One region of the Sphingomonas sp. TX0543 genome, then DNA from elsewhere that is predicted to be linked to it. Evidence: predicted binding sites of a transcription regulator. Region 1 holds the regulator's gene; the other holds the start of a gene.
The links. Region 1 encodes LexA, which represses DNA repair genes until DNA is damaged. Its sites were predicted from a motif close to GTTCCNCNCTTGTTCT; they were not measured.

Region 1 (5,678 bases):
CGTGACACTGTTCTGGCCTGAGTCTCTGGTCGGGCCAAGCTTCCAGTTATCTTTCGCGGCGGTGACGACGATCGTCGCCCTGCACGAGCATCCCATGGCCCGGCGCTGGTTCATGAAGCGGGACGAGGGCTGGATCGCGCGGATATTGCGCGATGGCGGATCGCTGCTCCTCACCGGCCTGATGATCGAATTCGCGCTGATGCCCATCGCGGTGTATCACTTTCATCGCGCGGGGATTTACGGCGCTTTCGCGAACATCGTCGCGATCCCGCTCACCACCTTCGTTGTGATGCCGCTGGAGGCGCTGGCGCTGCTGTTCGACGCGATCGGGGTCGGGGGCCCGCTGTGGTGGCTGACCGGAAAGGCGCTCGCGTTGTTGCTGTGGATCGCGCGAACGACGGCCGCCGCGCCAGGCTCGGTGACGGCGTTGCCCGCAATGCCGGGGGCGGCCTATGCGCTGATGGCGGTCGGCGGATTGTGGCTGGCATTGTGGCGGACGCGATGGCGGCGGCTCGGCTTCATCCCGCTAACTCTCGGTGCGGGCTGGGCGCTGGCAACGCCGGCACCGGACCTGCTTGTTACCGGTGACGGACGGCATGTGGCGATCCGCACCGCGCGCGGCGATCTGGCGATACTGCGCGACCGCACCGGGGACTATGTGCGCGGGATGCTGGCGGAGAATGCCGGCGCGGAGGATGATCCCCTGCCGCTGTCGGAGCAGCCGGATGCCGCCTGCAGTCGGGATGCCTGCATGATCACAAGGATGGCAGGCGGCCGGCGATGGCGCATCCTTGCGACGCGCAGCGGATATCTGCCGGCGTGGGCGCAGATGGTGGCGGCGTGTCGCGCGGCCGATATCGTCGTCAGCGACCGTCGCCTGCCGCGCGCCTGCACGCCGCAATGGTTGCTATTGGATCGCCCGATGCTGGAGAAAACCGGCGGCATCGCCATCAGCCTTGCAAGCGGAAGGATCGCGACGGTTCACGTTGCGGGCGATCGGCATCCGTGGGTCATTGCCGCCAGGACACTAACCTCCGCCGGCGCCTACCCGCGAAAGCCGGAGCGTCGTGCCAGCGAGCGCGATCGCCTCAATCGTAGCGACGCAACAGTCCCGCAAGCTTGCCCTGCACCCGCACCTGCGCCGGCGAATAACGCTGCGGATCGTAGCTCCGGTTGGCCGGATCAAGCCGGACCATCGCCCCCTCGCGGCGGAAATATTTGAGCGTCGCCTCATTGTCGTCGATCAGCGCGACGACGATCTCGCCGTCACGCGCGGTCTCGGTGCGGCGGATCAGCGCGTAATCGCCATCGAAAATACCCGCCTCGACCATGGAATCGCCCGCCACCTCGAGCGCGAAATGCTCGCCTGCCCCCAGCAGTGCCGCGGGAACCGGCAGCGATGACGAACCCTCGAACGCCTCGATCGGCATGCCCGCCGCGATCCTGCCGTGGAGCGGAATTTCGATCACATCATTCGCTGGTTGCGGAAGCGCGCGCTTCGCCGGCTGGGCCTGATCCGCGGACGGCTGACGCTGCGCCGCCTCGATCCGTTCAGGCATCTTCACCACTTCGAGCGCGCGCGCGCGGTTGGGCAGGCGGCGCAGAAAGCCACGTTCCTCAAGCGCGCTGATAAGCCGATGGACGCCAGACTTGGATTTCAGCTCCAGTGCATCCTTCATCTCCTCGAACGACGGAGAAACGCCGGTTTCGGCGAGGCGATCATGGATGAAACAGATCAACTCATGCTGTTTCTTCGTAAGCATCGCGATCCTCCGCAGGCGAACAGACGCGGAACCTTTACGGAACAAGCGAGGAGAGGTCAAGCGATCGGCAGGATTTCCGCCGATTCGCCAATTGCCGCGGGCGGAGCATATGGCTCACGCAGGATCAGGCAGGTCGCGCGCGCCAGCGTCGCGAGCATCGAGCTGTCCTGAATCGCGGCGGTGTAAAGCAGGCCACCGCGCAGTTCCGCACGTAGATAGTCCGTGCGCTCGTTATTGGCCGGCAGGGGCTCGCCGAGCGTCGCGCGCGTGGTTTGCGGCAACGGATCGCGCGCGCCCGCGATCGCCGCCGCGAGCGGGCGCACGAAAAGCATGCCGGTGACGAAGGCCGACACCGGGTTACCCGGTAGGCCGACGACCACGCAGTCGTCGCGACGCCCAGCCATCATCGGCTTGCCGGGCCGCAGTGCGATCCGCCAGAAATCGATCGCTGTGCCGGCCGCCTCCAGGGCGGGTCGGACAAGATCGTGATCGCCCACCGATGCGCCGCCGGTGGTGACGAGCATGTCCGCCCGGACATTGGCGAACGCTTCGGTAAGAACATCGAGCCGATCGGGGAGGATGCCGAGATCGACGAACTCGACCGGCAGATCCGCAAGCATCGCACGAAGCATCAACCGGTTCGATTCCGGCAGGCCAGTGCCCCCGCCGCTGCCCGGCTCGACCAGTTCGTCTCCGGTGGCGGCCAGCGCGATGCGTATGCGGCGACTGACTGTCACGGTGCGTGCGCCGCCGGTCGCGATCAGCGCAAGGCGCGCGGGGGTCAGCCGGTCGCCGGTGGTGGCGAGCACATCGCTCGCGTGAAAATCGAGGCCGCGCGCGCGGACATTCCGCGTGCGGTAGCGCGGCCCCTCTCCAGCGAGGCGCAGCAACGCGCCGTCGCGCTCCGCTTCTTCCTGCACCAGCACGGTATCGGCGCCCGGCGGCATCGGTGCGCCGGTAAAAATGCGCACCGCCTCTCCGGCATCAATCGCCCCGTCATGGCCATGACCGGCCGCGCTCTCCCCGATCACTCGCCATGGGCCGGGCATATCCGCGAAGCGGATCGCATAACCGTCCATCGCGGACAGGTCTTGCGCCGGCTGGCTGCGTTGCGCGACGACGGGCGCACGAAGATAGCGTCCAGCCGCCTCGATCACCGCCAGTTGCTCGGTATCGATCGTGGGAGCTAGCGCGAGCAGCCGCCGCTGCGCTTCGGCCACCGGCAGAAGGGGAGGATGTGTCATCCCGCCTTCATTGCATGGCCCCGCCGCCGGGGCCACCGCGAGATGATCGACAGCGCGCGACGCCGCCGATAATCTGCGCGCGATGAAGACGTTGCTCGATCCCGATCGCGCGCTGACCGAGGGCCTCGCCGCGATCCGCACGCAATATGACGTTCCCGAAAGCTTTCCGCCGCAGGTGCTCGCGGCGGCCGAAGAGGCGGCGAGGCGCGCGCCTGCCGCGCATGTCGATCGCACCGCGATTCCGTTCGTCACGCTCGATCCGGCGAGTTCGACCGATCTGGATCAGGCTTTCGCGATTGAGCCGGCAGGAAGTGATCTGCTGCTGCGCTATGCGATCGCGGACGTGGCTTGGTTCGTTGACGAGGGTGGCGTGCTCGATGGCGAAGCATGGCTGCGTGGGGAATCGCTGTATCTCCCTGACGGCAAGGCGCCGCTCTATCCGCCGGTGCTTGGCGAGGGCGCGGCGAGCCTGCTACCGAACGGGGACCGGCCCGCTGTGATCTTCATGGTACGTGTGGCGCCGGACGGCGGCGTGCGGCTGGATGGCGTGGAGCGCGCGATGATCCGCAGCCGCGCTAAACTCGCCTATGAGAATGTGCGGCCGGCGGATCTGCCTCCCGGTTTCGCCGATCTCGCCGCACGTGTCGGCGCGGCGGAGGATCGGCGCGGTGCGACGCGCGTCGATCCGCCGGAGCAGGAACTTGCGCGGAACGGTGATGGCCGGCTGCAATTGCGGTTCCGGCCGCGCGCGGCGGCGGAGGATCAGAACGCGGCGATGTCGCTCGCGACCAATCTTGCGGTGGCGGATGCGATGCTGGCGCATCACACCGGGCTGTTCCGCGTCATGCCAGGGCCGGATGAACGCGCGATCGGGCGATTGCGCAACGCTGCGGCGGCGCTGGGGATCGTGTGGCCGGCGGGGACGACGCTCGGCGAATTCCAGCGTGAGCTGGATGGGCATGACGCGCGGCAGGCGGCGATGATGATCGCCATCCGCCGCGCGGGCGAGGGGGCGAGCTACGCGCCCTACCAACCCGGCGTTGTGCCATGGCATGCGGCGGTAGCGGCGACTTACGCCCATGCGACCGCCCCGCTGCGGCGACTGGCGGATCGCTATGTCGTGCAGGCGGCGCTGGCGATCGCGAACGGAGCGCCCGTGCCGGATGTCGTCACCGTCGCGTTCGGCAAGCTGCCCGCGGTTATGGCACGGTCCGGTTCCGTCGCCGGCGCGATCGACCGCGCGGTGATCGACATGGCGGAGGCGGTCACGCTGCACGGTCTGGAGGGGCAGGCGTTCGCCGCGATCATCCTGGATCGCGATGAACGTGGTGCGCGCATCCAGCTCTGCGACCGTCCGGTAGTGGCGCGCGTGGCGACCGATGCCGGCGAGCCGGGTGAGAAGATCTCGGTGCGGCTGGATGATGCCGATCCCGTGCGGCGCGCGTTGCGTTTCACGCGTATCGGCTGAGCGCGCTACCGGCCCAGTGGGTGGCGCGAGACCGGCGTATAGCTTGCACCGCCCTGCCCGAGGCGGCTTTGGTACAGGATCAACTCGCCCATCGTGAAGGGGGCGCTGGTGAGCCCCGAATGCGTCGCCAGCCAGCGCTCGATCGCTGCGCCATGCCCTGCGCTGCGCGGCAGGCGGGCGAGCGTGACATGCGGCAGGTACGCGCGCCGCTCCGGTGCCAGCCCCAGTCGCACCAGCGCATGATCGACCTTGCGATGCAGCGTGGCCAGTTCGGCATGAGGAGTGATGGCGGCCCATAGCGCATCGGATCGGCCGCGCTTGTCGAATTGTCCCACGCCGGCGAGCCGCACTTCCGGGATCGAAGCGGACACGCCGGACAGTGCGTGTGCGATCTCCTCCGCCAGCGGACGATCGACATCGCCGATGAAACGCAGCGTCAGGTGAAGCTGTGCATCGGTCTGCCAGCGCGCGGCAGGCACGCCGCTCATCACCGCGGACAGCGCGGCGCGGATCGACGCAGGCGGGCGGAGCGCGGCGAACAGACGATACATGCGACGATGCCTTTGTAACGAAAGATTGCTTTCGGGCGGTTCGCTTGAAAATTGCGGCGGGACGGGCAATATTTCCCTCATTCCCGCGCATTTCTTTGCGGGATAAAGGAGCGAAGTGACAATGGCTAACTGGTCTGACCCCCGGCCGACCGCCGCCCCGTTCGGGACGAGCGCCGCCGATACGCGGGCTGCCGCGTATGACGCGGGTCTCCGGTCCTATATGCTCTCGGTCTATAACTATATGGCCTCGGGCGTTCTGTTGACCGGGATCGTGGCGTTGCTGTTCGCCAGCGGCGGACGCGACAGCCTCGCGGCACAGGTTTTCATGGCGCCGGGCATCCTGAAATATCTCGTGATGTTCTCGCCGCTGGCCTTCGTGCTGGTGCTGAATTTCGGTATCAACCGCCTGTCGACGGGTGCGACGCAGCTGATCTTCTGGGCCTTCGCCGCCGTGATGGGCGTGTCGATGTCCACGATCTTCCTCGTCTATACGGGCACGTCGATCGCGATCACCTTCTTTGCGACCGCTGTCGCCTTCCTGTCGCTGAGCATCTACGGCTACACGACGAAGCGCGATCTGTCGGGCTTCGGCACCTTCCTCATCATGGGTGTCGTCGGCATCATCGTCGCGTCGCTGCTCAACCTGTGGTTC
Region 2 (5,678 bases), 2.9 Mb from region 1:
CGAGAGGTCGGCAAGCCGTCGGTTAAGCATGGCTTCTGCGGTCGAGACGAGCTGGACGACAACGGCGTTCCCTTCGGCAATCGCGGCGTCGATGGCTGGCAACAGACTCGGGAGCTTCATCGACAGAAGCAGTTGCGCAAAGAAGCGCAGCTTGGTTCCCTCGAAGATCGACTGCGCTGCAGACTTGGCACCGGAGTTGAGCGTCCCTCCGGTTTCGCTGTCGACGATGCGGGTAGCCTCCAGCGCGTCGCGCAGGTTGGCGTGAATGATCGCCCAGGCCTCGGCATAGGCATCATAGACCGCGATCTGATCCTCGCTCAGGCGATGCTCGAGGATCTCGTATTCGACGCCGGCGAACGACAATGCGCGCGCGGTGTATAGGCCTAGTGACTTGAGGTCCCGGGCGACCAACTCCATCGCTGCGATCCCGCCGTCACGAATGTCGGACACGAACGCCTCGCGATTGGCGAAGGCGGTCTCAGGTCCCCACAGGCCGAGGCGCGTGGCATAGGCCAAGTTGTTGACGTCGGATGCGCCGGTTGCCGAGGCATAGAGCACCCGCGCGCGGGGCAGAAGGTTCTGCAGGCGCACGCCCGCGATACCCTGCTCCGAGCCCTTGACCTTGCCGCGCGATCCTTCGCCGCCAGCGGCATTCGCCATGGCGTGCGCCTCGTCGAACACGATCACGCCGTCGAATTCATCGCCCGCCCATGCGAGGATCTGGTCGAGGCGGGTCGCATCGTTTCGGCCCGACCGCAGGGTCGGGTAAGTCACGAAGAGAATGCCCTCGCGCATCGCAATCGGGGTGCCGAGCTTCCAGGATGCCAGAGGCTGGATGTCGATCGGCAGGCCGCCAAGCGCAGCCCAGTCGCGCCGGGTATCTTCGAGCAGCGCCTCGTTCTTCGAAATCCAGATGTGGCGGCGTTCCCCGCGCACCCAGCGGTCGAGGATGACGCTCGCAACCTGACGGCCCTTGCCGGCGCCCGTTCCATCTCCAAGGAAATAGCCTTGCCGGTATGTCTGGCCTTCTGCCGATGCCTTGAGCGAGCAGCCTTTGTCCTCTGTCTCGAACCGGCCGGGTAGATCGCGCGCATGGGCGCTGGCAGCGTAGATCAGCGTCTCTGCCTGGGCAGCAGACAGCAGCCCCTTGGCAACCAGCCCGTTAGGCAGCTGCGGGACAGCTTCGGGCATCGGTGCGGCGATCGAGCCCATTGCGACGGACTCGACGAGCGGCGTCGGATGCTCGGCCGCGCCATCGATCACGATCCTACTGGGACGATAGGGCAGATAGTGGCCGACCTGAGGGGCAAGCGGCGCAGGGGTTTCGAGCGACTGGTAGGTGAGCGACCCGATGGAAGCGGCTGCAGAAGTGATCCTGGCTGGTGGTGTCGGCAGCGGCCTGCGCGGCGCGGCGACCAGGCGAAACGGCGCACGAGCCGGAAGGCTTGATTGCTCGGACGCAGCCGCCAAGCCGGCGCGATCCGGCAAGGCATCGACGAGATCGACCAGCTGGCGGAAGTCGCTTGTGCGGATGGCCACAGGCTCATGGGAGTCGTCCACCTTGTCGAGAACCAGCAGCCGCGTGGTGATGCCGGTGCCATGCTTGACGAACGCGCGTTCGACGGCGGCATTGAGCCGTAGCGAGACCGGTCCCTTCAACAGCGCCAGGAACTTCGCGCAGTCGAACCATTCAGGCATGATCGCGACAAGGCGACCGCCGGGTGCCAGACGGTTCCATGCCGACCTGAGGTGGCGCGAGCCGGTGCGACTATCGTGCCCTCGCTCGATGCCGTGCGAATAGGGAGGATTCATCAAGACGACGCTCGGAATGATGGCTGGATCGAGCAGCTCGTCGATCAGTTCGGCGTCATGGCCGGTCACTCCGGCCGCAGGGAACAAGGCGCTCAGGCAGTCGCGGCGCAGCGGCGAGATTTCGTTGAGGGCAAGGCGCGAGCCGGCCTTGGCGGCCCAGACCGCGAGCATGCCCGTTCCGGCCGAGGGTTCCAGCACAGGCTCGTCAGTGGCCAGCGCGCAGGCTCGAGCAGCAAGCCAGGCAAGGCGCGGCGGCGTCGCAAACTGCTGCCATTCGATCTGCTCGTCGCTGCGATTCGTCTGGGTCGGCAGTCGGGCATCGAGGGAACCGAAGAACTGTTCCGCCTTGTCGATCGGGGTCGAGAGCGAAATCTGATCTGAAGATTGCAGGTATTGAACCTGTGCCACCTCAAGCGCTGCGTGAGCGTCACGAACTGACCAACGCCCGAGAGCATCGCTCCCCCCGAAGTGCTCTGTCATGATGCGCGTGACGTCGCTGCGTGAGAGCGCGCGGCCTGCCGCCAGCTCAGAAGCCATGGTCTGGGCCGCCATCACAACGACGGGCGGTGATGGGTCATCGAATGCAAAGGCGAGGGAAGAGTTGAACATGGGAACCTCCTGACGAGGTCCTGCGGCGGGCAGGCCTCAATCAGCCGAAGGCCCCCTCCCCTCTGCTCGATGGATCGGGTTGTCGGGCGAGCCGCGACTTGAGTTCATCGTTCCAGTCAAACCCGGGTGAGACTGGCGCGCGTGAGTGGATAACGCGGTCAGGCGCAGCGTAGGCCTTGAGCGCGCGCTCCTCGGCGTGAGCACCTCCGGCGTCATTGTCGATGAACAGGAAGAGTTCGCGCACGCTCTCCGGGATTGAGACGAGACCGAACCGCTCGTTTCCAAGCGTCGCCCAGCACGGGATCCCAAAGAGCTGAATGGCTGAGAGGGCGCTCTCGATACCTTCGGCAAGGCCCAGCCTTCCCTGCTCTGGGGGAGCAACTCTGACGGCACCACAGCCGAGACTGCCAAGCGCACGCTTGGGTCGCTCGAAGCCGGCCAGCTTGCCACTCACCACATCGAGAAATGTCCTTTGTACTGCGATAACGCCAATGTCAGTCGTTACTGCGGCCAGCATTGCTGGGAGAAACTCAACTGCCCCGCGTGGCCCGAGCGGCGTACGTTCAAGGTAGCGGAACTGGTCAGATGCGCGCTGGAGACCGCGCTGTGCGAGATATCGTTCGACCGGGCTGTCGGAGATTGCCGAAGCCGATTGCCACAAGCGTCGCGCATTGGGACTGAAATCACTCTGATTTTGCCGATCAGCTGTCCCAGGGCCAGAACCATTAAAGAGCTCTCGGCTGCGAACGCCCTGGCGATCCAATGCAGCAATGACGTTCTCATTCGAACATCCGGCGAAGCAATGGAACAGGATGGCCTTTCGCCCCAGGGTTACGCTGAGCGACGGTGTGCGGTCGTCGTGGGCAGGACAGCAGCACATGCCCTTGCCCTGGCGCCAGGTTCCGTTGAGGCGTTCGACAATCGTGCGGGCGCGTCGTTCGAGTTGATGACTTTTCTCTAGCTGGGGCATCGACCTACTCCGGTTGAGGTGCCCTCCCCGTGCAGCCTCCGCTCTGCACCAGCGCCAAAGCATTTTCCTACATCGTTTGTTCTTTATATGTTCTCACCCGATTCGGCTATAGAAGGATCGAGAAATGACAATGAAAGTCCTCCTGATCGGCGGCATTGCCATCGCATCAGCCATGCCTGCTAATGCCCAGGACCTGCCAACGCCGGATGCCCCCGAGCAACATGCCAGTCCTTCCCACGGCATTCGGATTGCCGAAGCATCGAACGGATTTCAGTTGGTCGAGCATGGGTTCTGGCAATCCGAGCAGGCAGCCCCAGCACCAAGTTCGAGCGTTGCAGAAAATGGACGGGTCAACCTGCCGTACAGATACGAGCCCAAGGCCAAAACTGCCCCATCCCGGTTTCGGCGGGCGAGCTACCTGCCCCACGTCTATGCGGCGGAAGCGAAGTACTCATTGCCTACTGGCCTGCTCGACGCGCTCGTCTGGACGGAATCCCGCTATAACCCCCTTGCTGTCAGTCCGGCAGGCGCTGCGGGCCTTGGCCAGCTGATGCCAGCAACGGCCAAGGAACTCGGCGTCTCCAATCGCTTTGACCCCATGGCCAATGTCTTCGGCGCGGCGCGATATCTGAGGCAGATGCTCGACAGGTTTGGTGTGGTTCACCTCGCTGTCGCGGCCTACAATGCCGGTCCAGGCGCAGTCGAACGCGCGGGCGGTATACCGCGGAATGGTGAGACGCCCGGATATGTCCGCGACGTCCTTCGCCATTGGCGTTTTTAGCGGTCTCTCCGCAAGTTAGCCGAAACAGAATCAATCGACGGATTGTTGCTGGGCTGGACAATTTTGCAGGCAAGCGACTGCACAAAAGTTTAACCGTTTTTGGCTTCGGCCGGGTACTTGGCTACAATCTGCATTACCTCCTTACCCCACAAAGCCAACGCCTCGCGCTTCTCGTTGGTATACTGGTGTCGGTGATAGACCCCCGCCACACCGGCCATAGCTGATCCTGACTGGTGATTGAGAACCGCTGTTGATTTCCGCTGAGAGCTGACCCGGGAAGGTCCAAAGTTTCCACTGAGAAGTGACCCATGTTCTGAGCTTCCCCCTGGCATTTGCGTCGGGGGATCAAGGAGTGATCGACATGGCGTTATTGAGCGTAATCCGGCGCTGGCATTTCCGCGAAGGGATGCCGATCCGGGAGATTGAGCGACGCACCGGATTGTCGCGCAACACGATCCGCAAGTACCTGCGCGCCGGCACGGTAGAGCCGAAGTTCAAGGTTCCCGAGCGGCCAAGCAAGCTGGACCCGTTCGCCGAGAAGCTGTCGGCATGGCTACGGATCGAGGCGGGCCGGTCGCGTAAGCAGCGGCGCACCGCCAGGCAGATGCACGCCGATCTGGTCGTGCTGGGCTATGACGGATCCTACAACCGCGTCGCGGCCTTCGTTCGCACCTGGAAGGCCGAGCGGCAGCGTGATGCCCAGACCAGCGGCCGCGGTACTTTCGTCCCGCTGGCGTTCGCGCCGGGCGAGGCGTTCCAGTTCGACTGGAGCGAGGACTGGGCGATCATTGCCGGCGAGCGGACCAAGCTGCAGGTGGCGCACAGCAAGCTGTCGCACAGCCGGGCGTTCATCGTCAGAGCCTATCTGCTCCAGACCCACGAGATGCTGTTCGATGCGCTGACCCAGGCGTTCCGGGTTCTCGGCGGCGTCCCCCGGCGCGGGATCTTCGACAACATGAAGACCGCGGTCGACCGGATCGGTGCCGGCAAGGTCCGGCAGGTTAATGCCCGGTTCGCGGCGATGGCCAGCCACTACCTGTTCGAGCCGGATTTCTGCAACCCGGCCGCCGGTTGGGAGAAGGGACAGGTTGAGAAGAATGTCCAGGATGCCCGGCGCCGACTGTGGCAGCCGCTGCCCAGCTTCCCCGATCTGGCGGCACTCAACGCCTGGCTCGAACAGCGCTGCATCGAGCAATGGGGCCAGATCCAGCATGGCGTCCTGCCCGGCACGATCGGCGATGCCTGGGCCGACGAGGTAGTCAGCCTGATGCCGTTGGGGCGGACCTTCGACGGCTTCGTCGAGCACGCCAAGCGGGTCTCGCCGACCTGCCTCGTGCACTTCGAGCGCAACCGCTACAGCGTGCCGGCATCCTTCGCCAACCGGCCGGTCAGCCTACGCGTCTACCCTGACCGAATCGTCATCGCCGCCGAAGGCCAGATCCTGTGCGAGCATGACCGGATCATTGAACGCTCGCACCACCTGCCGGGGCGGACGGTCTATGACTG

Region 2: the regulator LexA is predicted to act here: its motif matches at 3,470-3,485, upstream of ACM61V_RS00495 (DUF7146 domain-containing protein).

What each region holds. Positions count from the first base shown of each region.
Region 1 covers NZ_JBLZUS010000002.1:2,886,435-2,892,112, reverse strand. The annotation lists partial or broken gene ACM61V_RS14505 (ComEC/Rec2 family competence protein) at 1-1,012, shown strand, start outside; gene lexA (transcriptional repressor LexA) at 1,089-1,763, opposite strand; gene ACM61V_RS14495 (molybdopterin molybdotransferase MoeA) at 1,820-3,007, opposite strand; gene ACM61V_RS14490 (RNB domain-containing ribonuclease) at 3,090-4,475, shown strand; gene thpR (RNA 2',3'-cyclic phosphodiesterase) at 4,481-5,026, opposite strand; gene ACM61V_RS14480 (Bax inhibitor-1/YccA family protein) at 5,148-5,678, shown strand, end outside.
Region 2 covers NZ_JBLZUS010000002.1:3,777-9,454, forward strand. The annotation lists gene ACM61V_RS00490 (strawberry notch-like NTP hydrolase domain-containing protein) at 1-2,421, opposite strand, end outside; gene ACM61V_RS00495 (DUF7146 domain-containing protein) at 2,462-3,391, opposite strand; gene ACM61V_RS00500 (lytic transglycosylase domain-containing protein) at 3,516-4,172, shown strand; gene istA (IS21 family transposase) at 4,534-5,678, shown strand, end outside.